Regions from separate parts of the Sphingobacterium hotanense genome, predicted to be linked through region 3. Evidence: riboswitches for the same ligand, from Rfam matches in the RefSeq annotation. Region 3 holds a riboswitch; each other region holds the start of a gene.

Evidence for each region. A riboswitch is a leader RNA that binds a small molecule or an ion and turns the genes downstream of it on or off. The one in region 3 is predicted to bind S-adenosylmethionine.
Region 1: it holds a riboswitch for S-adenosylmethionine, as region 3 does, so the genes downstream of both, DSM08_RS07670 (5-oxoprolinase) here and metE (5-methyltetrahydropteroyltriglutamate--homocysteine S-methyltransferase) in region 3, are expected to answer to the same signal.
Region 2: it holds a riboswitch for S-adenosylmethionine, as region 3 does, so the genes downstream of both, DSM08_RS02780 (methylenetetrahydrofolate reductase) here and metE (5-methyltetrahydropteroyltriglutamate--homocysteine S-methyltransferase) in region 3, are expected to answer to the same signal.
Region 4: it holds a riboswitch for S-adenosylmethionine, as region 3 does, so the genes downstream of both, DSM08_RS13180 (O-acetylhomoserine aminocarboxypropyltransferase/cysteine synthase family protein) here and metE (5-methyltetrahydropteroyltriglutamate--homocysteine S-methyltransferase) in region 3, are expected to answer to the same signal.

What each region holds. Positions count from the first base shown of each region.
Region 1 is NZ_CP030848.1:1,870,967-1,878,576, forward strand. It holds gene DSM08_RS07660 (DUF2891 domain-containing protein) at 1-1,018, shown strand, start outside; gene DSM08_RS07665 (transposase) at 1,035-1,943, opposite strand; gene DSM08_RS07670 (5-oxoprolinase) at 2,399-2,656, opposite strand; SAM-I-IV-variant riboswitch at 2,714-2,807, opposite strand; gene rpoN (RNA polymerase factor sigma-54) at 3,378-4,841, opposite strand; gene DSM08_RS07680 (penicillin-binding protein 1A) at 5,070-7,394, shown strand; gene DSM08_RS07685 (DPP IV N-terminal domain-containing protein) at 7,444-7,610, shown strand, end outside.
Region 2 is NZ_CP030848.1:684,117-691,726, forward strand. It holds gene DSM08_RS02770 (SusC/RagA family TonB-linked outer membrane protein) at 1-2,737, opposite strand, end outside; gene rimM (ribosome maturation factor RimM) at 3,095-3,622, shown strand; SAM riboswitch class I at 3,702-3,800, shown strand; gene DSM08_RS02780 (methylenetetrahydrofolate reductase) at 3,846-4,802, shown strand; gene DSM08_RS02785 (glycosyltransferase family 117 protein) at 5,073-7,610, shown strand, end outside.
Region 3 is NZ_CP030848.1:804,263-811,872, reverse strand. It holds gene uvrB (excinuclease ABC subunit UvrB) at 1-292, shown strand, start outside; gene DSM08_RS03285 (alpha-hydroxy acid oxidase) at 367-1,533, opposite strand; gene DSM08_RS03280 (DUF4833 domain-containing protein) at 1,651-2,178, opposite strand; gene DSM08_RS03275 (hypothetical protein) at 2,247-2,429, opposite strand; gene metE (5-methyltetrahydropteroyltriglutamate--homocysteine S-methyltransferase) at 2,663-4,972, opposite strand; SAM riboswitch class I at 5,043-5,143, opposite strand; gene ahcY (adenosylhomocysteinase) at 5,710-7,026, opposite strand; gene DSM08_RS03260 (BrxA/BrxB family bacilliredoxin) at 7,191-7,601, shown strand.
Region 4 is NZ_CP030848.1:3,113,191-3,120,800, reverse strand. It holds gene DSM08_RS13185 (homoserine dehydrogenase) at 1-531, opposite strand, end outside; gene DSM08_RS13180 (O-acetylhomoserine aminocarboxypropyltransferase/cysteine synthase family protein) at 595-1,902, opposite strand; SAM riboswitch class I at 2,138-2,251, opposite strand; gene DSM08_RS13175 (hypothetical protein) at 2,430-2,864, opposite strand; gene dapA (4-hydroxy-tetrahydrodipicolinate synthase) at 2,977-3,855, opposite strand; gene ligA (NAD-dependent DNA ligase LigA) at 3,884-5,902, opposite strand; gene DSM08_RS13160 (glycosyltransferase family 2 protein) at 6,023-7,057, opposite strand; gene DSM08_RS13155 (lysophospholipid acyltransferase family protein) at 7,058-7,610, opposite strand, start outside.

The sequences.
Region 1 (7,610 bases), 1.1 Mb from region 3:
AAAAACTGAAATTGAAAAGACTCATCTTACAGCAACCCTAGCTAAAGATATTTTTGCTCTACCCACTCATTGCTTACAGATCGAATACCCTAATAAATTGGGGCAGGTTATTGCTTCAGATGCCGATCTAAAGACTCCGAAAGCCTTGCGCCCTGTGTTTTACGGATGCTTCGACTGGCATTCGTCTGTTCATGGATATTGGTCTATCGTGAAGTTAATGAAGCAGTTTCCGGAGCTGGATGCCAACGGTGAGGTCCGCCAGGTTCTTAATCAGCATATTACTCCAGAAAATGTGGTCATCGAGAAAGCCTTTTTTGAAGATAAGAATAACTTAGGTTTCGAGCGTACCTATGGATGGGCATGGCTCTTTAAATTGCAGGAAGAGCTGCATACCTGGAATGATCCGGATGCCAAGCGATGGGAGCAGGCCTTACAACCGTTGGTAGATCTTTTGGTAAATCGCTATAAGGAATATTTGCCAAAGCAAGTTTACCCAATACGAACCGGACAGCACGACAATACAGCCTTCGGACTCTCACTGTCGCTAGATTACGCGCGCACCGTGGGAGATAGATCCTTCGAAGCAGTGATCAAAGAACGTAGCCTTCGTTATTTCAAGCAGGACGTTAATTGTAACCTTGCTTATGAACCAAGCGGAAATGATTTCCTTTCTCCTTGCATGGAAGAAGCTTTTCTGATGAGCAAAATTATGGATAAGCAAGAATACAATGCTTGGCTAAAGACTTTTATGCCCGTTCTATTTGATAAAGACTTTAAATTAGAACCTGCCGTTGTAAAAGATCGTACCGATGGTAAATTGGTTCACCTTGATGGTCTAAACTATAGCCGTGCTGCCTGCTTATTTGGAATCGTAAAACAAATTCCAGAACTAGAAAGCCTGAAAGCAATTGCCGAAAACCATATCGCATTTTCTATCGGAAATATCTCCGCAAAAGATGATTACATGGGCTCACACTGGCTAGGAACGTTTGCGTTGTATGCGCTTAGTGGTAGCTAGTAGTTAGTAATGCGAATTAAGGGTTGAAAATAGGCTTTATGAAACAGGCTGTTAATTTACCGAACACATGTACTAATAGTCCTTTGGTAGATCTGACCTTACTTGCGTTTTGTATCTGTGTTTTTTCATTTATCCAATTAAAAAAGGATTCGATTGGTTGTCTTACCTTAGATACTGCTCTTGAAAACAGATCATTATAAGCACGATCCCTGTTTTTTAAACAATCCGGTTTTCCTTGGGTTTCCCTTATCGGAGTATACATAATTGATTTTTTTTCTTTATAAAACCACTCGAAGAATGGGGCGTCACGGTATATCTTGTCACCAAAGAACGTCCTACCTGCGATGGATGCCCAATTCTCCTTAAATATGTTCAGGTCACTTTCAGATGCCTTGCTTATTACTATGCTTTCCGGACGAGGCAGCGTGGATTTGTTATAGCTGTTGAGCGCATGAAGTTTTAATCCAAAATACCAAAGCCTCTTCGTTGAGCAGAAGCTTTTATCCATTATCTCCAGAGCTACCTTTGCCCTTCTAGTCCCACTGCAGGTTATGATGGGCATAGAGTCCAGTAGGGAAAATTCTCTGGAGCACTCTTCTGGAGCAAAGTCCTCTACAACTGACTGACAGAGAGATCTCAAAACATCAAAAAGGCGGTTGATACGGGTGTTGAATGCTACGTACGAAGTTAGCTTGGGAAACCAATCCATCAGATAATCCGAGGCGAATTTATGAATCTGCTTGATCCTTAGCCGCTGTTCCTCGTGCACACTGAATAAATAGATGGTCAAAACCTCCTGATCAGTAAAGTCAGGTTTGTTATTGTTTGAAAATCGCTGACAGTAATATTGCAGTTCACTGTCATATTTATCACACACATACTGGTATAATTTTATTAATTTTAGAGCCTTGGCCTGATTGATCATGTTGTTTAATAATGCGTAAGGAACATTATAAGTATACTGATAATCAGGCTTTTATGCAAGTTTTCACCCCTCTTTTTAAGAAGCTTTTTCCAATATATTTCAACCCTTAATTCGCATTAGTATTTAGTAGTTAGTATTTAGACCTATGGCGGAATTAGATGTAAGACATTAGATGTGAGATAGTAGCGTATTGGCTTCCGACGTAGAAAAGAAGAGAAAGTTTGTCTTGAACCAGGAAAGGAAGGATAAAAAGATATACAGGATCCTGTATATCTTTTTATCCTTCCTTTCCTGGTTCAGACTAAACACTAGATATCAGACAATAGAGCTTAGATTCGATCCTGTTAATTCTTAAATCCTTCCCTTCCTAGTTCATAGACTAGTCTAATGCCTAATTTCCTACATCTAATTCCGCCCCAGGTCTAAATACTAACTACTAAATACTAACTACTATCCTAAATAGCAATAACTCTATTGGCTTCCAAACGCACTGCTACTCGCTGAATCAATGTTATTCCATCTTCTTTCGAGATAATCTCGGAAAGATCGATTCCTCTTTTCGATAATGCCGATAATAGGGCAGAGCGGAAAACAGATTTACTTTTGCCCCAATTTGATTTGACGATATCGTTGTTGAGAATGACAAGTTCTTGAGTAGAGTAGTTGTTAAATTGTTCTACAAGGTGCTGTTGTAAAGGTTTTGTGTTTGACATACAATTAAGAATTAAAAGGGTTTAACCATAATTGCATTCAGAAAGGGTTAAATAAAGCAACTGCGTTTATTTTGGTATGATACCCGTATTGTTTTACCACCGCGGTGTCTTCACTCGGTTGGTATTGCTATCGCAATTCTGAATACTCTACAAATTTAGTAGATATTATTTTAGAAATCCAAATTTTTGTGAAAAATTATTTTTAGAGTCCTCTAAAGCAGTTCTTAAGTGGTTAAATAGGAGGAGTAAGGACAAGTAGCAATATGCTACTAATCAAAAGCTTTTTATAACCATATCATAACCCTTTCCGAGCGGTCTTGATTGGGTTAATAAAGGGTTTTGAAAGGGCTTTGAATTGGGTCTGAGCCAAAGGAGGGGTGAGCTGGTGTTGTTGTCTTTGTTGACAATGTTGTCTTGAACCAGGAAAAAAATGATAAAAGGATGGACAGGATAGGGGCTGATGTCGTGTTTGTTGGAAATGTTGTCTTGAACCAGGAAAAAAAGGATGTAAGGATGGCCAGGATCCTGCGAATCTTTGTATCCTTCCTTGCCTGGTTCAGAACTAACTCACCTTCCTTCTTCTAATCCAAGACAAACTTTCCTTCCCTTCAAATCAATTGAAGAAAATATCTCCTATCTCTTCAAAAACAAAAGATCAAAAAGAAAGGCGCCTTATCGGCGCCTTGCTCTAATATCTAATGTCTAAAATCTAATATCTATCTTACAATTCCTTCCTCAACCTTGCTACCGGGATATTCATTGCTTCGCGGTATTTCGCGACTGTTCTACGAGCGATGGAATATCCTTTTTCTTTCAAGATTTCGGTAAGTTTCTCGTCGGCAAGCGGTTTTCTTTTGTCTTCGTTGGCAATGCACTCTTCAAGGATTTTCTTCACTTCCTTGTTCGATACTTCCTCGCCAGACTCTGTTTGGATAGCCTCGGAGAAGAAAGATTTAAGAAGGAAGGTTCCGAATTCTGTTTGTACGTATTTGGAGTTTGCAACGCGGGATACAGTTGAAATATCCATTTCAATGCGGTCTGCTATGTCTTTCAGAATCATAGGCTTAAGCATACGGTCGTCTCCAGTTAAGAAATACTCATATTGATATTCCATGATGGCGTTCATGGTTTTTAGGAGTGTCTGCTGCCGTTGTTTGATAGCGTCGATAAACCATTTTGCGGAGTCGAGTTTTTGTTTTACAAACTGTACCGCTTCGCGCATCTTCTTATCGTTCTTTTCCGCTTTCTCATAATGTTCAAACATTTCCTGATAAGAGCGGGATACACGCAGCTCGGGTGCATTTCTGCCATTAAGTGTCAGGTGCAGCACACCATCATTATTGCTGATATGGAAGTCGGGGATAATGTGAAGCTGTTTTCCTGCTGCAGCTCCTGAATCACCTGGTTTTGGGTTTAGTTTAAGGATTTCATTGACGATATCTCGAAGCTCTTCGGAGTTGACACCCAATTGTTTTTCGATTTTATCGTAATGCTTCTTTGTAAACTCTTCGAGGTAGTTTTCAACCACCTGCATAGCCTTTTGGATAATCGGGTTCTCTTGATCCTTTTTGCGCAATTGTATCGCTAGACACTCTTGTAAGCTTCGTGCTCCAATACCCGCAGGGTCAAATTCCTGAATAATGCGCAACATTTCTTCCACATCCTTCTCTTCAACGATAACGTTCTGCGAGAATGCTAAATCGTCAATTAATGAGGGGATGGGGCGACGCAAATATCCGTCGTCATCCAAACTGCCGATAATCTGTTGGCCGATTAAATAATCTTTATTGGAAAGAGCTAACAAATCAAGCTGATTTTGTAAGTTCTCGAAGAATGAATCTTGGATAGCGATGGGCATTTCCTTCTTGTTGTCATCATCATCCGAATCATAACCACCACCATAATCCTTATAATCATCTTCTTGGATATATTCATCTACAGAAAATTCATCTTCGTAGTTGCTTTCTTCTGCGTTAAAATCATCGTCAGGATCCTTGTCAGGATATTCCTCGACAGGCTCATTCATATTGGCCAAACTGCCGTCTTCTAGCGCAGGATTTTCTTCCAATTCTTCTTTAATACGGGCATCAAGCGATACCGTTGGTACTTGAAGAAGTTTAATGAATTGAATCTGCTGAGGCGATAATTTTTGTAATAATTTCTGCTGTAACGTTTGTTTTAACATGTCCCCGATTATAAATCATGGTAAAAATAGCGATTATTATTTAATGAAGATCAATATATTATTTTAGGGAATTGGATTTAGGTATAATTTTTGCGGCAATACTTGTTCATTCACAAGGAGAAATGTGCTTCAAAAAGCGAACTGTTAAAATTCGTTAATTTTTAAACCTAAGTACATTTTTAAGCGTTTTAATACAGTTTTTTCCAAAGTTTTGTTCATATTTACCTCATGTTTAAACGGGTTAAAAACAAATTCTTGCGTATCGCACTGATAATTATCTATTTCGTTATTTTATTTACTTGCGCGGTACAAATCAACTTTCTAGGCCTGTTTGGAGCATCTCCCACGAAGAAAGAGATTTTGTTGCCCAGCCTAAACGTTTCCTCTGAATTATATACCGCAGACTCCGTGCTCATCGGTCGTTATTACAAACAAGATCGTGATCCGGTTCCTTTCGATAGTATATCTCCCAATATCATTAACGCATTAATCGCGACAGAAGATGTCCGTTTTTATAAGCACAATGGCGTCGACGTCATTGGTCTATTTGCAGGGGTTTTGTCTACGGTAGGTGGAAGCGATAGGGGGGCGAGTACCATCACACAGCAGTTAGCGAAAAACCTATACAGAACTCGTTACAAAGATTCACAAGGCCTGCTAGGCAAAATTCCCGGCGTGGGAATTATTGTGACGAAGTACAAAGAATGGATGACGGCATTCAAATTGGAAAATAAGTACAGTAAACAAGAGATCATTACGATGTATCTGAACACGGTATCATTTAGCAATAATGCCTACGGAATTAAATCTGCTTCTGTACGCTATTTCGATAAGTTGCCATCGGAGATCTCTGTGAACGAAGCTGCCGTACTTATCGGTATGTTGAAGGGTACAACCCTATATAATCCGATTCGTAATCCTAAGAATGCTTTAAGTCGCCGCAATGTCGTATTGGGGCAAATGCAGAAAGAGGGGTATTTAAAGCCCGAGGAAGTAAAAACCTTATCGCAGGATTCTCTGGGCTTGAATTTGAACAATCAAGAGGTTCGAAACTCAAATGACTCATACTTGCGCACAGCGGTGGAGAAATGGTTAGAAAAGTGGGCTGAGGAGAATGAGGTTGACATCTACACTTCGGGATTGAAGATTTATACAACGATCGATTCGCGCATGCAAAAGATTGCGGAAGATGCTGTCGCCTTAAAAATGAAGGAATTGCAACGACGACTAGATAATGTTTGGTCCGGACAGGAGCCATGGCGCGATAAAGAAGGAAATGTAATTCCGAATTTCTTAGAAGACCAAGCGCGCAAGTTGCCCGCTTACGCTTATCTGAAAGAAAAGTATAATGATGAGGCGAAGGTTTTTGAGGAGCTGAACAGGAAAAAGGAGATGGAGGTATTTACCTGGGACGGTATGGAAAAGGTAGAATACTCCTCGATGGATTCCTTGAAGCACTATATTTCGATGTTGAATACAGGGATGATGTCGATGAATCCGTATTCTGGCGAGATCAAAGTTTGGGTAGGGGGTATCAACCATGATTATTACAAATTTGATCATGTCAACCAAGCCAAACGTCAACCGGGATCGACATTTAAGCCGTTTGCGTATGTGACGGCATTAGAAGCTGGAAAAACTCCTTGTGATAAATATTCCGACAAACCAGTTAAAATCGAATTTGTTAACAATAAGGGTGAACATGAGATTTGGGAGCCTAAAAATGCAGATTGGAATTTTTCTTATAGTGAACTGTCGCTAAGACATGCCTTAGCTCGTTCATTAAATTCAGTAACGGCTCAAATAACGGAAGAAGTGGGCTGGGATAATGTTGTGAAGATGGCGCATACCTGTGGAATTGACAGCAAATTAGAATCTGTTCCTTCGGTAGGCTTAGGGTCTAATGAGGTTTCTGTTTTTGAAATGGTTCGTGCCTATAGCACATTTATGAATGCAGGGAAGAAGACCGAGCCTATTTTGGTGAAGCGTATTGAAGATAAAGATGGGAAGGTGTTGGCTGAGTTTAAATCCGAACAGAAGCAAGTTATTAGCCCGGAGAATGCATGGTTAATGGGCTATATGCTTCGTGGTACGATTGAAGAGTCTGGCGGTACTTCGCAAGCACTGTGGGAATGGGATTTATTTGACAATGAGAATGAGATAGGTGGGAAGACGGGAACTTCTTCTGATTATGTGGATGGCTGGTATATGGGCGTGACGAAGGACTTGGTGACTGGTGTTTGGGTTGGCTGTGATGAGCAGAGCATACACTTTAAAAGTTCGGCAACCGGCGAGGGGTCGAAAACTGCTTTGCCGATTTTTGCGGTCTACATGGAAGAACTATATAAGCGTCCTGAATTGGGCGTTACGACCGGGAAATTTCCGGAACCTATCGTAGAGATTAAAAAGACTTATAATTGTCCGGGTCCTCGAGTTCGTTCGACACGCGACACTCCAGATTCTGGCGCAGTAGAAGGGGAAACGGAAGTGCCCGCATTGACATTGCCGGAAATTCTGCAGGAGATTCAGGGAGAAGAGGAAGGACAAGAGTAATTGAAAATACTGGCTGAAATACTTACTTTTATATACTGATTCTTAGTTTATGAAATTTAACCAAACACGCTTATCTAAGCTATTTGCTGCTGCAATATGCTTTTTACTGTTTTTAGGAATGTTTCCTCAGATGGTGAATGCGCAATATTTTGGGCAGAACAAAATGCGCTATAAGAAATTGGATTTCAAGGTGTATGAAACACCGCACTTTAACTT
Region 2 (7,610 bases), 120 kb from region 3:
CTTGTAATTTCATTTGGTTTCTGTCAACATATGCTCCGTCAGCATCTAATTCCTGGCGTGCATAGTTGTATTTCTGTCCACCGATAGAGAAACCGAAGTTCGCTGTCAAATCGAAGTCTTTGTAAGCTACGAACGTTCCGAATCCGCCGAATAAGTCTGCTGCTGCTTTGCCCATTTTACGGTATGTTCCCTCAGCGTATTTTTCTGTTTTGCTTTTGCCGATTACATTTCCTTCAGCGTCCAAATCATCTTTGTACCACATTGGTTTACCGTTGTCTGGATTTACGCCAGCCCATTCGATCATGTAATAGGTGTCGACAGGAGCGCCAATCTCTAATAGGCGTTGTGCCGAACCCGCGATGCCGGAGTTGTCGCCCGCAATAATAGGTTTTGAGATCAATTCGCCGTTTTGCAAGGTTTTGTAAAGGTCGGTCAATTTGTTTTTGTTATGTCCTAAATTGAGGTCCATACTCCATAACCAGTCTCCTTTTTTGATGATATCACCACCAATAGTCAATTCATAACCTCTATTTTGCATTTCACCAACATTTCTCCAAATCGATGTAACCCCGATTAAGCCTGTTACCGGAACTTGGAACAATACGTTGTCTGTCGTTTTGTTGTAGTAATCAGCGGTTAGGCGTAAGCGATTGTTGAAGAATCCCGCATCTACTCCTACGCCTGCAGTATAGGTGTTCTCCCATTGTAGGTTCGGGTTTCCGATTTGGTTAATTAAAGCACCCGGTGTACCGTTGTAGCCTGATTGGGAAGTGATTGCATAAAGGTCGTACTGTGGATATAATGATGTTGGCTTATTACCTACAGAACCGTATGCTGCGCGAAGTTTTAAGTTGTTGATTTTATCAACATTGAACCAGCTTTCGTTGTGGATATTCCATGCTCCACTGATGGAGAAGAAATTGCCATATTTTACGTCGGTACCGAAATTGGAAGCACCATCTCTACGGAAGGACGCTTGCGCTAAATAGCGGTTGTCGTATGCGTAGTTTGCATTGGCAAGATAAGACTGAGTTGCCCATTCGTTGATTGAACCTTTTGTACGCTCTGGTTTAGCAACAACGTCCAACACCTCGAAGCCAGGTAAGAAGCCTGTTCCATAGATATCAATAATCTTTTCGTTGAAATCGTTGAATTCATAGGCAACAATACCATTAACTGCATGCTTGTCCCACGTTTTGTTGAAGCGCAATAATTGGTTCGTATAGCGCCGTGTATTGTCTAAACGATATTCTGTGATACGGCCTAACACACTTTCACCTCCATTGGAACGTGGATCTGTGTATCCTGAGGAAGAATATAAGTTCGTGCGGTAGCTATTTACCGATGCGAATGTCAACCAATCTGTTAATCGAATATCAAAGTCGAAGTTACCTTGTAGTTCATAGTTAGTGGTTGCAGATTTGTTCCATTGCAAGTCGTATAAGTAGTTCGTGCTTGCATTGTTTACCCATCCGCTGTAGCGGTGTGGTACTAAACTTCCATCCGCATCATATGGGCTATCCCAAGGAAGGTTAGTCACCATCGCACCTGTATCATATTGTCTATCGTCGGTACCTCTACGTGCGGCAACGATCGAAGGTTTGATGCTCAACCATTCGAATGGCTTGTAAACCGTATTCAAACGGATATTGTAGCGGTCGTAGTCAAAACCTTTGACTGCTCCTAATTCATTGTAATATCCTAGGGAAAGGTAAGATTGTAAAGTTTCATTACCGCCTTGTAGGGAAATGTTGTGGTTTTGGGTGAATCCGTTGCGAGTTGCGACATCCCACCAATCGAAGTTTGAGTTTCTTAACTCTTCATTCCATCTCGGGAATTTGATGTCACTTGCGTTTTGGAAAGATGCGAAGTAATCATATAATTCTGCACCGTTCATCATTTGCATATTTCCATTCGTCAATTGGTTGAAGCCTAATTTCGTAGAATAGGAAAGTTGCATTTTCTGCGATCTAGGTGCTTTTGTCGTCACGACTACCACACCATTGGCTCCTTGCGATCCGTAGAGTGAAGTTGAAGCAGCGTCTTTCAGCACGGTTAGATTGGCGATATCATCGGGGTTTAAATCGCCTGGGCTGTACCCTACGATTACACCATCGATTACCCATAGTGGGCTAGTAACACCGTTTACCGATGCTTGTCCGCGGATAACAACAGCACCACGGGTTCCCGGTCTACCGGTACTTGGCGCTACATACACACCAGCAGCTTTACCGTTCAACATGTTCTCCACCGATGGAGTCGTTACGTCTCTAAGTTTTTGGCCGCTCACATTTTGTAATGCACCAGTTAAGCTTTCTTTCTTTTGTTGAATACCATAACCCACTACAACGACTTCATCTAAAGAATTTACAGATTCTTCCAAGTCGATATTCATGTTATTCGATTCGATTTTACGTTCTACTTTTTCATAGCCTACAGCGGAGATAATTAAGGTTTGGCCCACTTTAGCATTGATGGAGAAGGCTCCATTTTCATCTGTTGAAGAGATGATTTTTGGATCTTCTTTCACGCTGATGGTAACAGCGGCTAATGGTCCTGTAGCACCTTTAATAGTACCACTAACTACTTCTTGAAAAGCAAGGGCATGAATAGAACTGGATTCTTTTAGGTTAGATGCTAACACAGCATCTGGGGTAAGTAGGGCTAATGTCAGTACCGATGTAATTGGGTAAAACGTACTGGCAAGAAATGCCCTGGATAATCTTTTTTTGCACATAAGCGTCTTGTTTAATAAAAGTAGATCTTGGCTACACAATTTAGTATTGTTGCGGCAATATTAACTTTTTGTAAATAGAATGCTATATCATTTTTGAACTCAATCGTTTGCGTATTTTCATGCAAACGATTGCATATGCAACATCGTGTAAATGGCTTTTTCATGTAAATAGTAACATTTTTGATATCATTAAGTTGCTTCAACAACTATGTATCAATTAATTATATCCCTGTCATTTTGCCTGATTTTCATTGTTTTTTGATTTTCCTAATTGTTAAATTGGACGGTATTGCAGCGGCGTGCCTTAGGCGTTTTATTGTCCGATTATTTCTGTACTTTTGTATTTAAATTCATGCTATGACAATCGATCAAACATTCTATATAGGTTACATCAGTAAAACCCGCGGCTTGAAAGGGGAGGTGCAATTATTCTTTGAATTTGAGGACTATATGGATTTGGATTTTGATGTATTGTTTCTCGAGGTGAATAAGAAGTTAGTACCCTACTTCGTTGATACGTTGAAGATGCACAACAATAGTACGGCTTACGCTACTTTTGAGGACATCGATCATATTGATAAGGCCCAGCCTTTGATCAAGAAGAAAATGTATTTGCCGCTAGATCAGAAGCCTGAGCGCGATCCCGATGATTTCCGTTACACGGATTTAGTAGGTTACATGGCAATTGAAGAGGAAGAAGGTGAGCTTGGGGAGATTACACAGGTACAAGAGATGCCGCAGCAGTTCATCGCTACGGTCGATATGGATGGCACGGAAGTGATGTTCCCATTGAACGAAAACTTCATTGTAGGCATAGATCCTGAGGAACAGGTTGTTGTACTTCGTCTTCCTGAGGGATTGATCGATATGTATTTCGAGCAGTAGAACGGCGTTTTCGATATTTTTCCATTTTATTTTCTGGTTTTCATTTTGAGTTCTTGCTTCTATTAGCGATATTAGCCCTCGCTTATAGAGAAAGGCAGAGGGACTAGACCCGCTGAAGCCTTAGCAACCTGTCCCTTGACAAGGTGCTAAATTCTACCCCGATAGGGAAAGATAAGCTGAAACTCAGGTATCGCTGTGTTTTCTCTAAGCCTAAAGGAATTTTATGAAAATCGTAGACCACATTAAGAACGCACAGGGTAAGACCCTATATTCATTTGAGTTATTGCCACCGGCAAAAGGACAGGGAATTCAGAGTATTTTCAAGACCATGGATGAGCTTATGGAGTTCAATCCGCCTTTCATCGATGTTACTTACCATCGCGAGGATTACCTGTATAAACAGCATTCCAGTGGTCTATTAGAGCGTGTTGCCTATCGTAAGCGTCCGGGCACTGTTGCTATCTGTGCTGCGATTATGAGTAAGTATAAGGTGGATGCGGTTCCGCATTTGATCTGTGGCGGTTTTACGAAAGAGGAGACCGAGAATGCCTTGATCGATTTAAACTTTTTGGGTATCGATAATGTGTTGGTACTACGCGGAGACGCGAGAAAAGGTGATTCGGACTTTATACCGACGGTTGGTGGTCATGCCTATGCGACGGATCTTCTGGAGCAGGTCGTTGATATGAACAATGGTCGTTATCTGCATGAGGATATCGAGAGCTCGGCAAAGACCGACTTCTGTATCGGAGTGGCGGGCTATCCGGAGAAGCACTTCGAGGCACCAAACTTTAATACAGACTTTAAATGGTTGAAGAAGAAGGTGGAAATGGGTGCGGAGTTTATTGTTACGCAAATGTTCTTCAACGTGGAGAAGTACAAGGAATTTGTGACGAAATGTCGTGAGCATGGTATCCATGTTCCGATTATTCCGGGTTTGAAACCCCTGACAACGAAGAATCAGTTGATTACGCTTCCTCGAATCTTTCACTTGGATATCCCTGAGGAATTGAGCGATGCTGTGGATGCATGTAAGACTAATGCGGATGTGCGCCAGGTAGGCGAGGAGTGGTTAGTGCAACAGTGTAAAGAACTGATTGAGTTTGGCGCGCCGGTACTACATTTCTATACAATGAGTAATCCGGGACCGACGAAGAAGATTGTAGAAAAATTAGTTTAGATATTAGAGTTAGATAATAGATTTTAGACATTAGATATTAGAGCGTGGAGCCGATGATTTAGATTTCGGTTTTGTGCTATAAGATACAGGAGCCAAGACGAGAGTCTTGGTTTTTTGATTTTGGTGTTTTTGGGGAACTCTGATTGATTGTTTTTAATATTTTATTGGGCGAGTGGTTTGGGGGGCTTAATTTCTGTTAAAATTTGTTAAGCGAAGCGCAGTTTCTGGTTTTCAGTTTATCTTTATTCGGAATTACTAACCTATACTCTTATGAGCTATCAAAAACTGAATAACCTTCTCGGCTGGAGCTGTGGAATCTTGGCAACAATAGTTTATGTAATGAGCGTTGAAAAGTCAAGTAGCTGGTGGGATACGGGCGAATTTATTGCTTCGGCACATAAGTTAGAGGTTGTTCATCAACCTGGGGCACCCTTGTTTCTGATGATACAGAATGTGTTTTCAAATTTTGCAATGGGCGATGTCAGTAAGGCGGCATATTGGATGAATATCGGTTCAGCAATTTGCAGCGGTTTGACGATTGTATTTCTATTTTGGACAATCAGTGCTATTGCGAAGAAACTGGTTCTGAGCGATGGGGAATGGACCTCGGTAAAGTTGTATCAGGTTTTTGGAGCCGCGATTGTGGGTTCGTTGGCTTATAGTTTTACGGATTCTTTCTGGTACTCGGCAGTGGAGTCGGAGGTTTATTCGATGTCGTCACTATGTACTGCCGTTGTATTTTGGTTGGCGTTGAAATGGGATGCACGGGCAGATGAAGCGGATAGTAATAAATGGTTATTGGCGATTGCCTATGTAATGGGGCTTTCTATCGGGGTGCACTTGTTGAATCTTCTGACTATTCCGGTGATTGCTTTGATGATATATTTCCGCAGGACGAACAAGGTCGAGTGGAAGGGGATTGCTAAATCCTTAGGTTGGGGCGTACTGGCCTTAGCATTTGTGCTATGGGGCGTTATTCAGTATAGCGTTCGCTTTGCTGCTAATTTCGACCTTTTCTTTGTCAATAGTTTGGGACTTCCGTTTGGATCGGGTGTGGCGTTTTTTATAGTGCTTTTAGTTGCTGGGATTGTTTTCGGGCTTTATTATGCTGCTCGTAGAGCAAAGCCGATTATGCATTTGGCGCTGTTGAGTTTGAGTTTTATCTTTTTAGGATTCGGATCTTATAGCCTGTTATTGATTCGCGCACAAACGAATATTTCTTTGAACAACTATGATCCGGATAATGCCTTCAATTTATTGAGTTATTTAAGTCGGGAGCAATATCAATCGGAGCCTTTATTTAAAGGGCAGACTTTTGATGCGCGTCCCGTTGATATGACGTCCGGTTCGACCTATAGAAAGGATGCGGATCGCTATACCAGGATCAGCAGCAATAACCGCTATGTTTATGATAAAGAGATGTTGTTCCCACGGATATATAGCGATAAACATACGGCATTTTACCGTCAGTATTTAAATATTCCTGAGGGGCAGTCGCCTAGTATGGGCGATAACTTGAAGTTCTTCTTCAATTATCAGTTGAACCATATGTATGCTCGCTACTTCCTGTGGAACTTCGTTGGGCGTCAGAACGATGTGCCTAGTCAGGGGCAGGTTTATGCGGGCAATTGGTTGTCGGGAATCACATTTCTTGATAATCTCCGTTTGCCTGGACAGTCGCATTTGTCAAATAGCATGTTAAAGGATCCGAGCAGGAATACTTATTTTTTCTTGCCTTTATTGCTTGGTTTTCTTGGGATATTATGGCAGTTGAAGAAGAGCAAGAAGGATACGGCTATTTTGGGATTGCTGTTCTTTTTCACTGGTTTGGCAATCGTGATTTACTTGAATCAGACGCCTAATCAGCCTAGGGAAAGAGATTATGCTTACGCGGGATCATTTTACGTATTTGCGATCTGGATTGGATTAGGGGTAGTTGCTGTTGTGGACTTGTTAACGAAATTAGTGAAGGTTCCGGCGAAGACCTTAGCTTTGGCAAGTTCTGCTATCTGTTTGCTGGCTGTTCCGACTTTACTGTTGAAGGAAAATTGGAATGATCACAATCGATCGGAGCGTATGATGACCAGAGATTTTGCAATGAACATGCTGAATTCTTGTGCGCCAAATGCAATCCTATTCACCTATGCGGACAACGATACTTTCCCGCTGTGGTATTTGCAGGAGGTAGAAGGTGTTAGACCGGATGTACGGGTGTTGAATTATGGTTATCTGCAGTCTGATTGGTATGTGGAGCAGGCTTTAACCGACATTAACGAGTCGAAAGCATTGCCATTGGGATTTGCTTATGATAAGGTGAAGCGTGGACAACGGGATGGTATTCAGGTGTTTGATATGGGGGTAGAGGGTTATACGGATGTGAAGACCGTATTGGATATTATGCTTTCGGATAATCAACAGAATATGATGCAATTGCAGTCTGGGGAGTATGTGAATGTCATGCCGACGAAGAAACTGCAATTGAAGATTGATAGAGAGCAGGTGTTGAAGAATAAGGTAGTACCGCAGGAGTGGGAAAACGCTATTCCGGAATATATGCAGTGGGATTACAATCAGAATTATGTGTCGCGTGCAGAGCTGAGCCTAATGGGCTTGTTGGAAAATAATAATTGGGAGCGACCGATTTACTTTGTGAAGCAGGCACCTAATGATATTTTCATGGGGATGGATAAGTATTTAGCATCGGAAGGGCTAGTTTACCGTTTGATGCCGGTGGAAGTTGGTCAACAGGCTGATGACGCTACTTTGATCAATACAGAGGCAATCTATACAAATGCGGTAGAGAAGTTC
Region 3 (7,610 bases):
CATTACCCCTCGTACGGTTGGTAAAACAAAAGAAGAGATTCTGGAGCAAACTTCGGTCGCTGATATGGGGGTAGGACCAAAAGCTTATATAGAACCAGATGCGGCAGCTTCTGTTGCTGCCGATCCACTTATCGAATATATGAGCGATAATGAAATGAAAAAAGCGATAGAAACAGTGCGCAAGCGTATGGAAAAAGCTGCAAAAGAGATGGAATTCTTAGAGGCAGCGAAATTACGCGATGAGATGTTCGCGCTGGAGAAAGCCTATGAAGACAAATTTGGAAAAAGATAGATTCTTCGAAACGAAATAATTTTTAAATAGCATTTATATAAAAACAAAGCCACCTAAAATAGGTGGCTTTGTTTTTATCTTATCAGTCTACCCGGAAACTGTGTTATATTTTCAAGCGTTAATTGTTGCATGACCTGATACAATTGTGCTTTGAACATGGTTATGGTATGATCCGCACCCTCATCCCCTAATGCCCCGACGCCATACATAAATGGGCGGCCCATAAAGTTAAAATCCGAACCCACGGCATAGGCTCTACCTAAATCCACGCCAGAGCGTATCCCACCATCCAACATAATCTTTATCTTTTCCTTATACACAGGATTTGAAGCTAATTTCATCAATGAATGTATAGAAGATTCACCTGCATCAATCTGTCGGCCACCATGGTTGGAAACAATGACCCCATCGGCACCGACCTGAATTGCAGCTTCCATATCTTCATCGGTTGTAATACCTTTTAACACCAAAGGTCCTTGCCAAATATCGCGAATCGCTTTCACTTTCTCCACATTCACTTTCCCAGTGAATGTACGGTTCATGAATTGTCCAAGCTGCGCGAGATCTAATCCCTTTTCCATATAGGGTTTCAACGTGGCAAAGGAAGGAATCCCGTGCTGAAGTGTTTTAATCCCCCATGCCGGACAGACCATTGCCTGCAATATATTCTGAATATTCATCTTGGGCGGCATAGAAAGACCCGATTTAATTTCCCGATACCGTAAGCCGAATGAAGGAACATCGACGAGTACCACCAAAACAGGACATTCTACATCTTTTAAACGGCGTAAAATATCATCTCTTAATCGATCTTCCGTAGGATGATAAAGCTGAAACCATGCCTTCCCATCGGAGACCTCGGCGATGCGTTCTATCGAACTGGTAGAAACGGTACTTAAGGTATAGGGTATATCATGCTTGGCAGCGGCTTTCGCCAATATTTCAGGTGCATTAGGCCACATTAGTCCTTGCAATCCAATCGGTGAAATACCGAAGGGAGCAGCATAAGTTCGGCCGAACAGGTTTACCGACATATCAATATCGCCAGCAACATGCAGATACTGTGGCTTTAGAAGAATATCGTCAAAATCATTCTCATTTCTTGCTAAGTTAAGCTCTTCATTACAGCCTCCTTCGAGGTAATCGAAAGCAAACTTGGGAATTCTTGATTTAGCTTTACGCTTTAAATCAGTTACTGAAGGATATTTTGAATTGTATTTGAATAGTATTTTTTTACTCATGGATCTAAAATGATCGGTTAGAACGTTAAACGTCTAAATTAAGGCAAATAATCGATAAGACTGTCCTGTACTTTGATGTGCAGGATAGAAAATCGGTAATTATCAAAATAATGGGGCTTACTCTTTTATCTCGAGTTTCTCTACAACAGATCGGTGTCCCGATTTCCCATAGAAAATAATATGGTCCACCTTGGTTCCAAGGCCCGAAGTTCCCTCCTTCTGCTGAATAAAAATACGATCTACACGCATCTTCACGTTGTTCACCGTGGTTTCAACATAGGAACCCTTATTTGACTTGATGTGCAGGAAAAACTTTTGGCTTGGCAGCGACACGATTGATGCCTCGTAGGAATCTGAATCCACTACTTGCGTAGAGATGCCATAGGCGAAATTCCGCTGAATTACAGAGAGCGGCTTTATCTTGCCGTCCTCATCAAATAATTCACGATACACTTCGATCGGATCCTTCTTATTGATGTTGCCATCATCAAGTCGATTCAAAGCGTAGATATAAGTATTATGCCCCCGATTATGTTGGATATAAAACAAAACATCTTTCATATTCGAGGGTTTTGGGTATCCTGATTGTGCTAGAACCGGGAGGATCAAGTTAATCAGGCAGACTAATAGCAGCGTATGCTTCATGTGATATGAAATTTGCTTTAAATTACAGCAAATTATATTAAGTAGAAGTAAAGTTTTAGTAAAAGATTTTAATCTACTCCACCGCCGCGGTTCATGAATTTTGAAATTAACCAAATAATCAAGGCAACAACAATAACTACCATGATAATGCCGGACCACATCCCCGCTTTAAAGATACCCTCAATTGCAGCACAACTACTCAATAAACTAGTCACCGCAAAAACCATTAATCCTAATGTCAATCTATTCATATTTTATTTCCTTTACTATTAAAAACAACCATAGCTACAAATAGTTTGAGTACAAAGCCCGAATCGAACTTCGTTTCTCGATACATCATACTAATGATTTGTAAACCAACATGCTACCGAAAAGCGATTGGAACGATCTGTATAAATGTTTATCCAAGAAAATAAACAAAAACGGTCTGCATATCACTACGCAGACCGTTTCATACGATATTTTATATTACTACAAGCTTAGTTTATTCAGCTCTTAAAATCTTAGCGGCTTCCACCATAGATTCTAATGCTGCTTTTGTCTCAGGCCAAGCACGAGTTTTCAAACCACAGTCAGGGTTAACCCATAATTGCTCAGCAGGAACTACCGCTTTTGCTTTACGAAGTAAATTCACCATTTCTTCCGTGCTAGGAACGCGTGGAGAGTGGATATCATATACACCAGGACCAATATCGTTTGGATATTTAAAGTCAGCAAATGCATCTAATAATTCCATTTGAGAACGTGAAGTCTCAATCGTGATCACGTCAGCATCCATTGCAGCGATATCTTGAATGATATCGTTGAATTCTGAGTAACACATGTGTGTGTGGATCTGCGTATCATCATCAACGTTTGACGAAGAAACGCGGAATGAACGTACAGCCCAATCTAAATATGCTTGTTGATCTGCTTTACGCAATGGTAGACCTTCGCGAATAGCTGGCTCATCAATTTGAATAATTTTGATACCTGCTTTTTCTAATGCCTGAACTTCGTCAAGAATAGCTAAAGCGATTTGATATGTCGTTGTTGAACGAGGTTGATCATTACGCACGAAAGACCATTGTAAGATCGTAACAGGACCTGTCAACATCCCTTTCACTGGACGGTTAGTCAACGATTGTGCATAAGCTGACCAACGTACAGTCATGTCTTCAGGACGGTATACATCACCATAAATTACCGGAGGTTTAACGCAACGAGAACCGTAGGATTGAACCCATCCGTTTTGAGTAAATGCATATCCTGCTAATTGCTCACCGAAGTACTCAACCATGTCGTTACGCTCGAATTCACCGTGTACTAATACATCGATATCTAATTCTTCCTGTAAACGGATTGTTCTTTCAGTTTCTTCAGCGATTTCTTTGTCGTATTGCTCTTGTGAGATTGCTCCTTTTTTCAAATCAGCTCTCCATTTACGAACATCTTTCGTTTGTGGGAATGAACCGATTGTTGTAGTTGCGAATCCTGGCAAGTTAAATTTAGCTTGTTGAGCAGCTTTACGTGCGTCAAAAGGAGAAGTACGTTTTGCATCATCATCAGTAATGTTGCTAACGCGTTCTTTAACCTCTGGCTTGTGGATCAATGGAGAAGTACGACGGCTTTCTGCAGCAGCTTTGTTAGCTTCGAAACGTTCTTGAGTCGCAGCATCAACTTCACCTTCTGCTAATACCGCTAAGTCCTTAACTTCCGCTAATTTTTGTTTAGCAAATGCTAACCAGTTTTTAACTTCTTTAGGAAGCGACTCTTCGTTATTTTCGTTATCTAAATCAAATGGAACGTGCAATAATGACGATGAAGGAGCAACCCATACGCGGTCTTTACCTAAAGCATCAACTGCTTGTTTGATTTTTACTAAAGAGTTTTCGTAATCATTTTTCCAGATATTTCTTCCTTCGACAATACCTAAAGATAAAGTCAATGAAGCTGGAACTTTTGATAATATAGTGTCAAGCTGTTTTTCACCACGAACTAAGTCTAGGTGTAACGCGTATACCGGAAGACTAACTGCTGTGTCTTCGTTGTCGCGTAGAGCTTCGAAATATGTAGCAACGATTAATTTAACGCCTTTCGCAGCAGCAGCAAGTTTTTCAAAAACTTTACCGTACAATGCGCGAGTAGCATCATCAATATCAAGCGCTAAGAAAGGTTCGTCGATTTGAACGTATTGAGCACCAGCTTCCGCTAACTTTGATAAGATTTCTTCGTATACAGGAAGTAAGTTATCGATAAGGTCGATACGGTTAAATCCTGATTCTTTTTCCTTACCTAATAATAAGTAAGAGATTGGGCCAATGATAACTGGTTTAGTCTCAATACCCAATTGTTTAGCTTCGTTATATTCGCTTAAGAATTTTTCAGAAGTTAATTTGAATTCTTGGTTTTTTACAAACTCAGGAACGATATAGTGGTAGTTCGTGTCGAACCATTTTGTCATTTCCATAGCAGTAACATCTACGCCACCCTCTTGGAAACCACGAGCCATCGCAAAATATAAGTCTAAGTTATATTGGCGATCGATTTTATTTAATAATGAATTGTAACGAGCAGGGATTGCACCTACAGTTAAAGATAAGTCCAATACTTGATCGTAAAATGAGAAGTCATTCGATGGGATCAAATCGATACCCGCTTCTTGTTGAGTCTTCCAGTTGCCTTCACGGATTTTCAGTCCAGCTTGCAATAATTCTTCCGCGCTAATTTTCTTCGCCCAGTAAGCTTCGTTAGCTTTCTTTAGCTCGCGGAATGCACCCACACGTGGGTATCCTAAGTTGTTCGTTAATAACATACAGTATTGAATAAATTTTTAATCTACTATTTTACTTTGCTAGAGAAGGCCACTTAGGACTAGTGAACTTGGCTTATCATTCCTTTTTCAAAGGTAGAATTTAGCACCTTGTCAAGAGACAGGTTGCTAAGGCTTCATCGGGTCTATTCCCTCTGCCTTTCTCTATAAGCGACGGCTAAGATATGGAGAAGAATTGAATAAAACAAAAAAAGTAGTTAGTATTTAGTAGTTAGTAGTTAGACCTATGGCGGAAATTGATTTTAGATGTTAGATATTGGAATTTGCCTTGAAGAAAGGAAAGGAAGGATGCAAGGATGAGCAGGATATTTGGCATGCGGTAAAAGTGAGGGACAAATTGCCCACCATAGTTCTTTATACTAAGTACTAACTACTAAATACTATTTCTGAACCAGGAAAGGAAGGATTCAAGGATTGACAGGATCAGGTATAGTGGAGAATGATGGGATTCAGATCATAATCGTGCGTTTCAGAAGACGTTTCACTAAACGTCTCCTATAAAAAATATAATTCATCCACTATCAAACGTAATACACGATCCTGCTCACCCTTTTATCCTTCCTTTCCCTGTTCAAAACAAAATTCCCTTCCTTTCCTATTTCAAAGACAAAATCCCAATTCTAAAATCCTTCCTTTCTTCAAAACAAACCACAAAAAAACCTGCATTGCTGCAGGTTCTTAAATCTTACATCTAATATCTGATGTCTAATATCTAATATCTAATAACGATACGCTTCCGGCTTGTAAGGGCCTTCTACCGTAACACCGATATATTCTGCTTGTTCTTGTGTTAGTTCTTCTAACTCTACACCGATATGTGCTAAGTGTAAACGAGCAACTTTCTCATCTAAGTGTTTAGGAAGTGTGTACACTTGCTTTTCGTATTGATCTGTGTTTGTCCACAACTCTAATTGCGCTAAAGTTTGGTTAGTGAACGAGTTTGACATTACGAAAGAAGGGTGACCAGTTGCACATCCTAAGTTTACTAAACGGCCTTCGGCTAATAAGATAATATCCTTACCGTCGATTGTATATTTATCAACTTGCGGTTTGATTTCCACTTTAGTAGATCCGTAGTTGTCATTTAACCAGGCAACATCGATTTCATTATCGAAGTGTCCGATATTACAAACTACAGTTTTATCTTTCATTGCTTTGAAGTGTTCCGGACGAACGATATCCTTATTACCTGTTGTGGTTACTACGATGTTTGCTTCAACAATCGCATCAGCCATTTTCTTCACTTCGTAGCCTTCCATTGCCGCTTGCAACGCACAGATAGGGTCAATTTCCGTAACGATTACGCGTACTCCAGCAGAACGTAAAGATTCTGCGGAACCTTTACCTACATCTCCGTAGCCTGCTACAACCGCAACCTTACCGGCCAACATTAAGTCAGTAGCACGGCGGATCGCATCTACTAAAGACTCACGGCAGCCATATTTGTTATCAAATTTCGATTTTGTAACCGAGTCATTCACGTTAATTGCAGGCAAGTGCAATGTTCCTTTTTTCATGCGCTCGTATAAACGGTGCACACCAGTTGTAGTCTCTTCAGAAAGACCTCTGATGCCATCAATTAACTCAGGAAATTGATCGAACACCATATTGGTCAAATCGCCACCATCATCTAAAATCATATTTAAAGGCTGACGTTCTTCGCCAAAGAACAAAGTCTGCTCAATACACCAGTTAAACTCCTCTTCGTTCATACCCTTCCAAGCATAAACCGGAATTCCCGCAGCAGCAATCGCCGCAGCAGCATGGTCCTGTGTTGAGAAGATGTTACATGATGACCAAGATACATCCGCACCTAATTCTACCAATGTTTCGATTAACACTGCAGTTTGAATCGTCATGTGCAAACAGCCCGCGATACGAGCACCTTTTAATGGTTTAGAAGCACCAAACTCTTTACGAAGGCTCATTAATCCTGGCATCTCTGCTTCTGCCAATTCTATTTCTTTACGACCCCATTCGGCTAAAGAGATATCTTTCACTTTGTAAGGTACGTAGGTAGTTTCTAATGATGACATAAATAATCTTTATTTTAGTTTTTGCGGTACAAAATTACTTGATAGCCAAGTCAATTCAAAATACAATAGCATTATACCTACAGAAATTGACATTAACTTGAGGAACCTTGCTTGACGTAACTCAGTTTTAAGCCTATATTTGCATAAACTAAAAAGTAAAGAAAATGTACCCAGAATATCTAGTAGCTCCAATGCGTCAAGAACTTGTAGACGCAGGATTCCAAGAATTAAAAAGTGTTGAAGAAGTGGATGCGGCGATTCCTTCTGAAGGAACAGTATTCGTTGTTGTAAACTCGGTATGTGGTTGTGCGGCAGCAAATGCTCGTCCAGCTGCGAAAGCTGCAGTTAAAAATGCTAAACATCCGGACAAATTGGTTACGGTATTTGCAGGTATGGAGAAAGACGCGGTAGATAAAGCACGCCAATACATGTTGCCTTACCCTCCATCATCTCCAGCAATGGCATTATTTAAAGATGGACAATTAGTGCACATGATAGAAAGACACATGATTGAAGGCCGTCCAGCTCAAATGATCGCTGACAACTTAGTCGCAGCATTTGACGAATACTGCTAACAATCTTTG
Region 4 (7,610 bases), 2.2 Mb from region 3:
CAAATCTTGTGCTTTCTTCAAAGCAACATCATAGCTTTGATCTTCATTGAAAATCTTAGAAAGAATGTAATTCGAGGATCCATTGAAAATTCCGCTCACCGAGTGCAACAACTCGTTATCATAATACTCTTCAAGATTACGGATGATCGGAATACTTCCGCAAACCGCACCTTCATATAATAGCGAAGTGCCATGCTGATGTTGAATTTCAACGAGCTCTTCTAAATGTGTAGCAATCATTTTCTTATTTGCTGACACGACGTTCTTGCCAGATGATAAGGCGCGCTTTGTGATCTCGAATGCAGCATCGGCATCGTCAATTAACTCAACAACGGTATTGATTTCCGGATCTTCTAATATAGCGTTTGCATCGGTAGTGAATAGTTCAGCAGGAAGGCTTCTTTTCTTATCGGGATTTTTGATAACAAATTTCTTAATCTCTAGATTTAAATCCTTCGTCTTGATAATATCGTACAATCCTTGGCCGACAACGCCGAACCCAAACATCCCGATAACAAGTTTTTTACTCATGGTATTCTTTTAGTGTTCTTTTTCGTTTTTGTAATCTTATTTGCAATCAATTGGTGCTTATACCTACTTGATTTTCTCAAAAGCTTGTTCTAGATCTGCTTTGATATCGTCGATATGCTCAATACCTACCGATAATCTTAGTTGTCCTGGAAGTACGCCAGCCTTAGCTTGGTCTTCAGCACTTAATTGCTGATGCGTTGTTGCAGCAGGGTGGATAATTAACGTCTTCGCATCCCCAACATTCGCTAGGTGGCTGATCAATTGCAAAGCATCGATGAAGTCATTTGCTTTCTCAACACCGCCTTTAACAGTGAATGATAAAACAGCACCGTAGCCATTCTTTAAATACTTCTGCGCATTTTGATGATATGGGTGATTTTTCAATCCGGGGTAGCTAACTTTTTCCACTTGTGGATGCGCATCCAACCATTGTGCAATCTCTAAGGTGTTATCAACATGACGCTGAACGCGTAATGACAAGGTTTCTAAGCCTTGTACCAATAAGAAAGAGTTGAATGGAGATAGGGCAGGGCCGAAGTCTCTCAAGCCTTCTACGCGCGCTCTAATTGCAAACTGTATGTTTCCAAAAGGACCATTCTCACCAAATACATCAGCGAAAACTAATCCATGATATCCTTCTGAAGGTTCTGAGAATTGTTTGAATTTGCCATTTCCCCAGTTATAGTTACCACCATCGATGATGACACCACCGATACTAGTACCATGTCCACCAATCCATTTTGTTGCAGATTCAACAACAACGTTCGCTCCATGCTCCAATGGTTTAAACAAATAACCTCCAGCACCGAATGTATTGTCCACGATTAATGGAAGGTCGTACTTCTTCGCAACAGCAGCAATGCGCTCAAAATCCGGGATGTTGTAGCTCGGATTTCCGATAGTCTCTACGTAGATAGCTTTTGTTTTATCATCAATCAAAGCTTCAATTTTATCAGCATCAGTATCTTCTGCAAAGCGGGCTTCGATGCCTAAACGTTTAAATGAAACTTTAAATTGATTGTATGTACCACCGTATAGGTTTGCACCCGATACAAAGTTGTCACCTGCCTCTAAGATATTCGTTAAAGCGATGAATTGTGCGGCTTGTCCCGAAGCAACAGCAACTGCTGCAACACCTCCCTCCAATGCAGCGATGCGCTTTTCAAACACATCCGTTGTCGGGTTCATAATACGGGTATAAATATTTCCGAATTGTTTTAATGCGAATAGATTAGCACCGTGCTCTGCATTTTCAAATACGTAAGACGATGTTTGGTAGATAGGCAATGCTCTAGAACCAGTAGTAGGGTCTACTTCTTGTCCTGCATGTACCTGTAATGTTTCAAATTTTAAGTTCTTAATATCAGCCATTGTTGTAATTTTTTAAAATGATAAATAATGAATTCTGTTCTTTAATCGCTAAGCTTTGGTCGTCATGTAGAGGTATGAGGATTCCTTATCCAAGGAATCTGGGAATACCGACGACTATCGCATTCGTGAACAGGTGTTCACGACGAAAAAGATAGTATAAGAAGAGTTGCTAGCAGGTTTGCCGCTAGAAAATCCAATAAAAGAATTTGTAAATGTTGAAGTCATAGTCTTTTGTCATTTATATGCTCCTCAGCTTAATTGCTTTGGACAGGAATTGGCACCTTTTCAATCGTTATTGAAGGTTGCCAGTGGGTCTTTGAGCCAGTCTCTCGCCACTTCTTTATAAATCAAGACCAATCGTTTTGAAGGGTTTTGATTAGGTGCCAATTGCTCGGCACTGCGCAAATATACATTGCTAAAATCAATTATGCAATGTTTTTTTAATAAACAAGCTTCTGAATTCGATAAGTATTGAAAATATCGAACTCAGAAGCTTGCAAAAATATCAATCTGATAATAGCCTCAGCTTAATAAGAACCAGGTTTTAAATCGCGCATTTGGATAATCTGGTCGACGATGTAGACCGTGTTTCCACGCCATGGCAATACACCACGGTATTCCTTGTAGTGAAGATCGAATACTTTTCCGCTGTTCACTTCCAGAATACGATAGATAGAATCGTTCTCCACAGAAAACTCAAACTGATTGCTCGTTAATCCTGTACCGGTTTTAGTTGCGCCAAAGCCTTCTTGAATCAGTTTTCCTTCATAGGTCTTAAATATATTACCTTTCTTAACAGCATAGTTCAAGACGCCGGATTTTACGCCCTCGCCAAAAACATTGTAATAATTCCAATAGACCCAACCTGCAACGATTAGGACAACAATTAATAGCGTCCAGCTGATAAACTTGCCGATCATTGATCCACCTTTCTTAGGCTGTTGGTTTGTTGTGGTTTCCATGTTCTTATATTTATTTGTCTGCAATCCGCAAAAAAGATACCTAAAATAAAAACTTTACGCGAAAAGAAATCCATTAGTAGCTGTATCTCCGCAAATTATTTAGAAACAAATACTAAGAAAGTTTTTTGATTTCCTGAGCTATGCCTTCCTGCGTCTGCTTACCAACCGGAACGAGTGGCAAACGAACCGTGTCTTCACCAAATCCTTTTTGCTTCAGGATGTATTTAACCCCTGCTGGATTACCTTCGATAAAACATAGGTCGGTAATGCGAAGAAGGTCTGAATGTATAATTCTCGCTTGCTCAAAATTACCTTCTAAACATAGGTGTGCTAACGCTGATACCTTGTTTGGATAAGCATTTCCAACAACTGAAATAATACCTACGGCTCCCAAAGCAATCATTGGCAGGGTAGCAGGATCATCACCTGAAATCAACATAAAATCTGCTGGCTTATCACGTAGAATTTCGCTGAACTGTGCAAAACTGCCTGACGCTTCTTTGATAGCAATAATGTTCTTAAAATCATTTGCTAGTCTAACGGTAGTTGCAGCGGTCATATTGCTGCCCGTTCTTCCCGGTACATTGTACAAGATAATCGGAAGGGGAGAGGCCTCAGCAATCGCTTTATAGTGTTGGTAAATTCCCTCTTGCGTAGGCTTGTTATAGTATGGAGATACCGATAGAATTGCGATATAATCCAATACATCGAAATTCTTAACCTGCTCTACAATTTCCATGGTGTTATTGCCGCCAATGCCCGCAACCAAGGGAATGCGTTTATCTACATGCTTCGAAGTAAATGCCCAAACCTGCTTTCGCTCCTCCTTCGACAATGTGGCTGTTTCGCCAGTTGTTCCCAAAGAAACGATGTAATCAATTCCCCCATGAATTTGGTAGTCAATCAGCCTACCCAGGGTCTCATAATCCACAGATCCGTCTGCATTAAAAGGTGTAACGATGGCTACACCTGCTCCTTGAAGCTCATTCATTCGTATATAATTATTTAATGTATGTATTCTATTTGTTAATCATTGCTAATAGCTCGCCTTCCGAAATAATCGGTACGCCCAGCTTCTCAGCCTTTGCCAATTTCGATGGCCCCATCTTATCCCCGGCAACTAGGTAGTTCAATTTCGCGGATATCCCGCTGAGCATCTTACCACCATGCGATTCAATCAGTGCTGTAAGCTCTTCACGAGAGTAGTCGGCAAAGACGCCTGATATCAAGAACGTCTGACCAGAAAGACCGTCGCCGGCAAGCACAATTTCTTTCTCCTCTATTTCAAATTGTAGACCCGCCGCTTTCAACTTCTCAATCTCTTCCCAATGCTCGGGCTGGTTCAGGTAAAAATGTACACTCTCCGCAATACGGAAACCGATATCCGGAACTGATTCAATCTCTTGAGCAGATGCTGCCGCGATAGCATCGATATTCTTAAAATGCTGTGCTAATTTTTTGGCGACTGTCTCGCCGATATGACGAATCCCTAAGCCAAACAATACTTTTTCAAATGGCTTTTGTTTAGATGCCTCCAGACCGGCTAACATATTGTCGATAGACTTTTGACCAAATCTTTCTAAGCCTACTAGCTTATCCTGATGATCTTTCAATGCATATAGATCTGAAATCTTAGAAACCAAGCCTAAGCGATAGAAAGTTTCTATTGTCTCATCACCAAGACCTTGCACATCCATCATCTTGCGACCGATAAAGTGTTGAAGCTTTCCAACGATTTGCGGTCTGCAACCATCCTCATTCGGACAATAATGAACGGCTTCGCCCTCCTGACGGATAAGCTCGGTTCCACATTCCGGACAGTGCGTAGGGTAGACAATAGCAACAGCGCCCGCAGGACGTTTTTCTACATTTGCAGAGATAATCTTCGGGATAATTTCACCGCCTTTTTCTACAAATACCGTATCGCCTTCATGCAGATCCAAACGTGCAATTTCATTCGCATTATGCAGGGATGCCCTCTTTACGGTTGTTCCTGCCAATAGCACAGGTTGCAAATTAGCAACAGGGGTTACTGCACCCGTTCTCCCAACTTGATAGCTGATGCTCTTCAAGATGGTTTCTACACGCTCTGCTTTAAATTTATAGGAAATTGCCCAGCGCGGAGACTTTGCTGTAAAGCCAAGATCTTCCTGCTGTGCATAATCATTCACTTTAATAACAATCCCATCGATCTCATAGGATAGCTTATGTCTGGCTTCATCCCAATAATGAATGAAATCTAATACCTCGTCGATATTGTTGCAAAGTTTGGTATGCTCGCAAACATGGAAGCCCCATTCTTTTACCGCTTCAATACTCTGCCAGTGATTGTCAAATAGTTTATTTCTATTGTCGGCATACAAAAAGTAGAGGAAGCAGTCTAAAGGACGCTTGGCAACTTCGGCGGAATCTTGTAGCTTGATGGTTCCCGACGCGAAGTTTCTTGGGTTGGCATAAGTCTGATCGCCGTTCTCTTCACGCTCCTTGTTCAAACGAAGAAACGCCGACTTATGCATAAAAATCTCGCCTCTGATTTCAAACGTATCTGGAAAAGTACCTTTTTTTAGCTGATGGGGAATGCTGCGAATCGTACGAACGTTGTTCGTTACTTCATCACCCTGCGTTCCATCACCACGCGTTACAGCTTTCAATAGCTTTCCATTTTCGTAGGTCAACGAAATAGATAAGCCGTCGAATTTAAGCTCGCAAACATATTGAAGCTGATTGCCAATGACCTTCCTTACGCGGTTGTCAAAATCTTTTAACTCTTGCTCGTTATACGTATTGCCCAATGACATCATTGGCCATTTATGCTTTACGGTCTTGAACTTTTGCGTAATATCTCCACCAACCTTTAGAGTAGGAGAGTTGGGATCACGATATTGTGGGTATTGAGCCTCTAAGGATTCTAACTCTTTGAGTTTTTGATCAAAATCATAGTCAGAAATTAACGATTCGGCCAATACATAGTATTGATAATTATACTCGTTTAATTCCTGGGTGAGCTGCTCAATTTTTGACTGGATATCTGCTGACATAGACCACGAAAATACAAAATATTCTAGGCCTAAAACAATTTAAAACAACTATTTAATTAAATACGCAAACTATAGAGCAATAAAAGATAAACCAGTAAAAAACATTCTTCAGCAGAACACCTAATGATGGAAATTATTGTCTTTTAGTTGAGAGAATTTATGGATATTATTCAGATAAAAATCCCATACGATGGAGTTCTTGTATTGACCAACTTTGTTTTCTTTGCTCGAATAGGTCTTTCGTTTTCTTGCGTTTTTGATGAAGTTTTTGACAAAATATTGATGCGCGCGGCTCACGGCCCATGCATCCTTCGGTTTTCGTTCCATCAAGAACTTCAGCAAGGCCGCGAAATCCAACCAAAAGCGAAGGAAAATCTTCCAAATACCTTGACCAACCGGGAGGTTCTTCTGTAGCATTTGGAGATTATTGCGGAAGTTTAAATATGTTTTATGCGGGTTGCTGGTGTTCAATGTGCCGCCACCGACATGATAGACCAGAGAATTAGGACAATATCCAATTTTGTATCCTAGCTTCTTCAATCGCCAGCACAGGTCAATTTCTTCCATGTGGGCGAAGAAATCCGCATCGAAGCCACCGACTTCCTTCCAGGCCGCCGATTTTATGAATAATGCCGCTCCGGTGGCCCAAAATATTTCTTTCTCATCGTCGTATTGCCCCTCATCCTTTTCCACTTGATCGAAAATTCGGCCACGGCAAAACGGAAATCCAAAATAGTCAATATAGCCGCCTGCGGCACCGGCATGCTCAAAATAACCCTTTTGATGATACGATTGTATCTTAGGTTGCACAGCTACCAATAATGGGTCTTTTTCCATCTGCGCAATAACCGGCTCTATCCAATTCTGAGACACTTCAACATCCGAGTTTAGCAGAACATAATAGTCTGCTTGAACACGCTTAAGTATTTCATTATACCCACCCGCGAATCCTAAATTCTCAGAATTCTTTAAAATGGTAAACTTCGGGTAATTCTCTTCAACATATGCAATAGAGTCATCGGACGAACCATTGTCGCCAATAACAAACTCAATATTTTGATAAGTGCTGTTAAACACGGAAGGAAGGAATTTCTCCAAGAAAAATCGACCGTTCCAGTTTAATATGACAACTGCTACTTTTGGATTATTAGTCATTTAACTCCTTCTTTTTCTTTTCCATCGACGATGAGACCATAACCAATAAGCAGGTTCCTCGCGAATAATTTGCTCTGTAAACCGATTATGGATATGGGTAATCTCATGTTCTGGATACTCATCAGGATCTTCTACTAATGTAGTGAACTTACAGTAGTAATATCCTCTTTTTTTCTTTCTTCTGATCTCACAGAATACGACAGGACTCTTTGTCATCCGTGCGATACGCTCAGTACCGGTATAAACTAATGTCTCCTGATTCAGAAACTCCATGAAATAATCAGATTCCTGGTATACAGGCGTCTGATCCGCCACAAACATACTGATATGTGGTACATTTTTCAACTTTATCATGTGCCTCAGAATCTGTTTCATCGGCACCATCGTCGCTCCAAACCTGGTTCTGATGCGGTTATAGACTTCGTTGAATACTTTATTATTTAAAGGTTTGTAGATGATTAGCTCGGGCGTATCCATCATCAACGAGAGACTATGGATACCCATCTCCCAATTGCCATAATGCGCTGTTACACCGATGACCGATTTGCCAGCA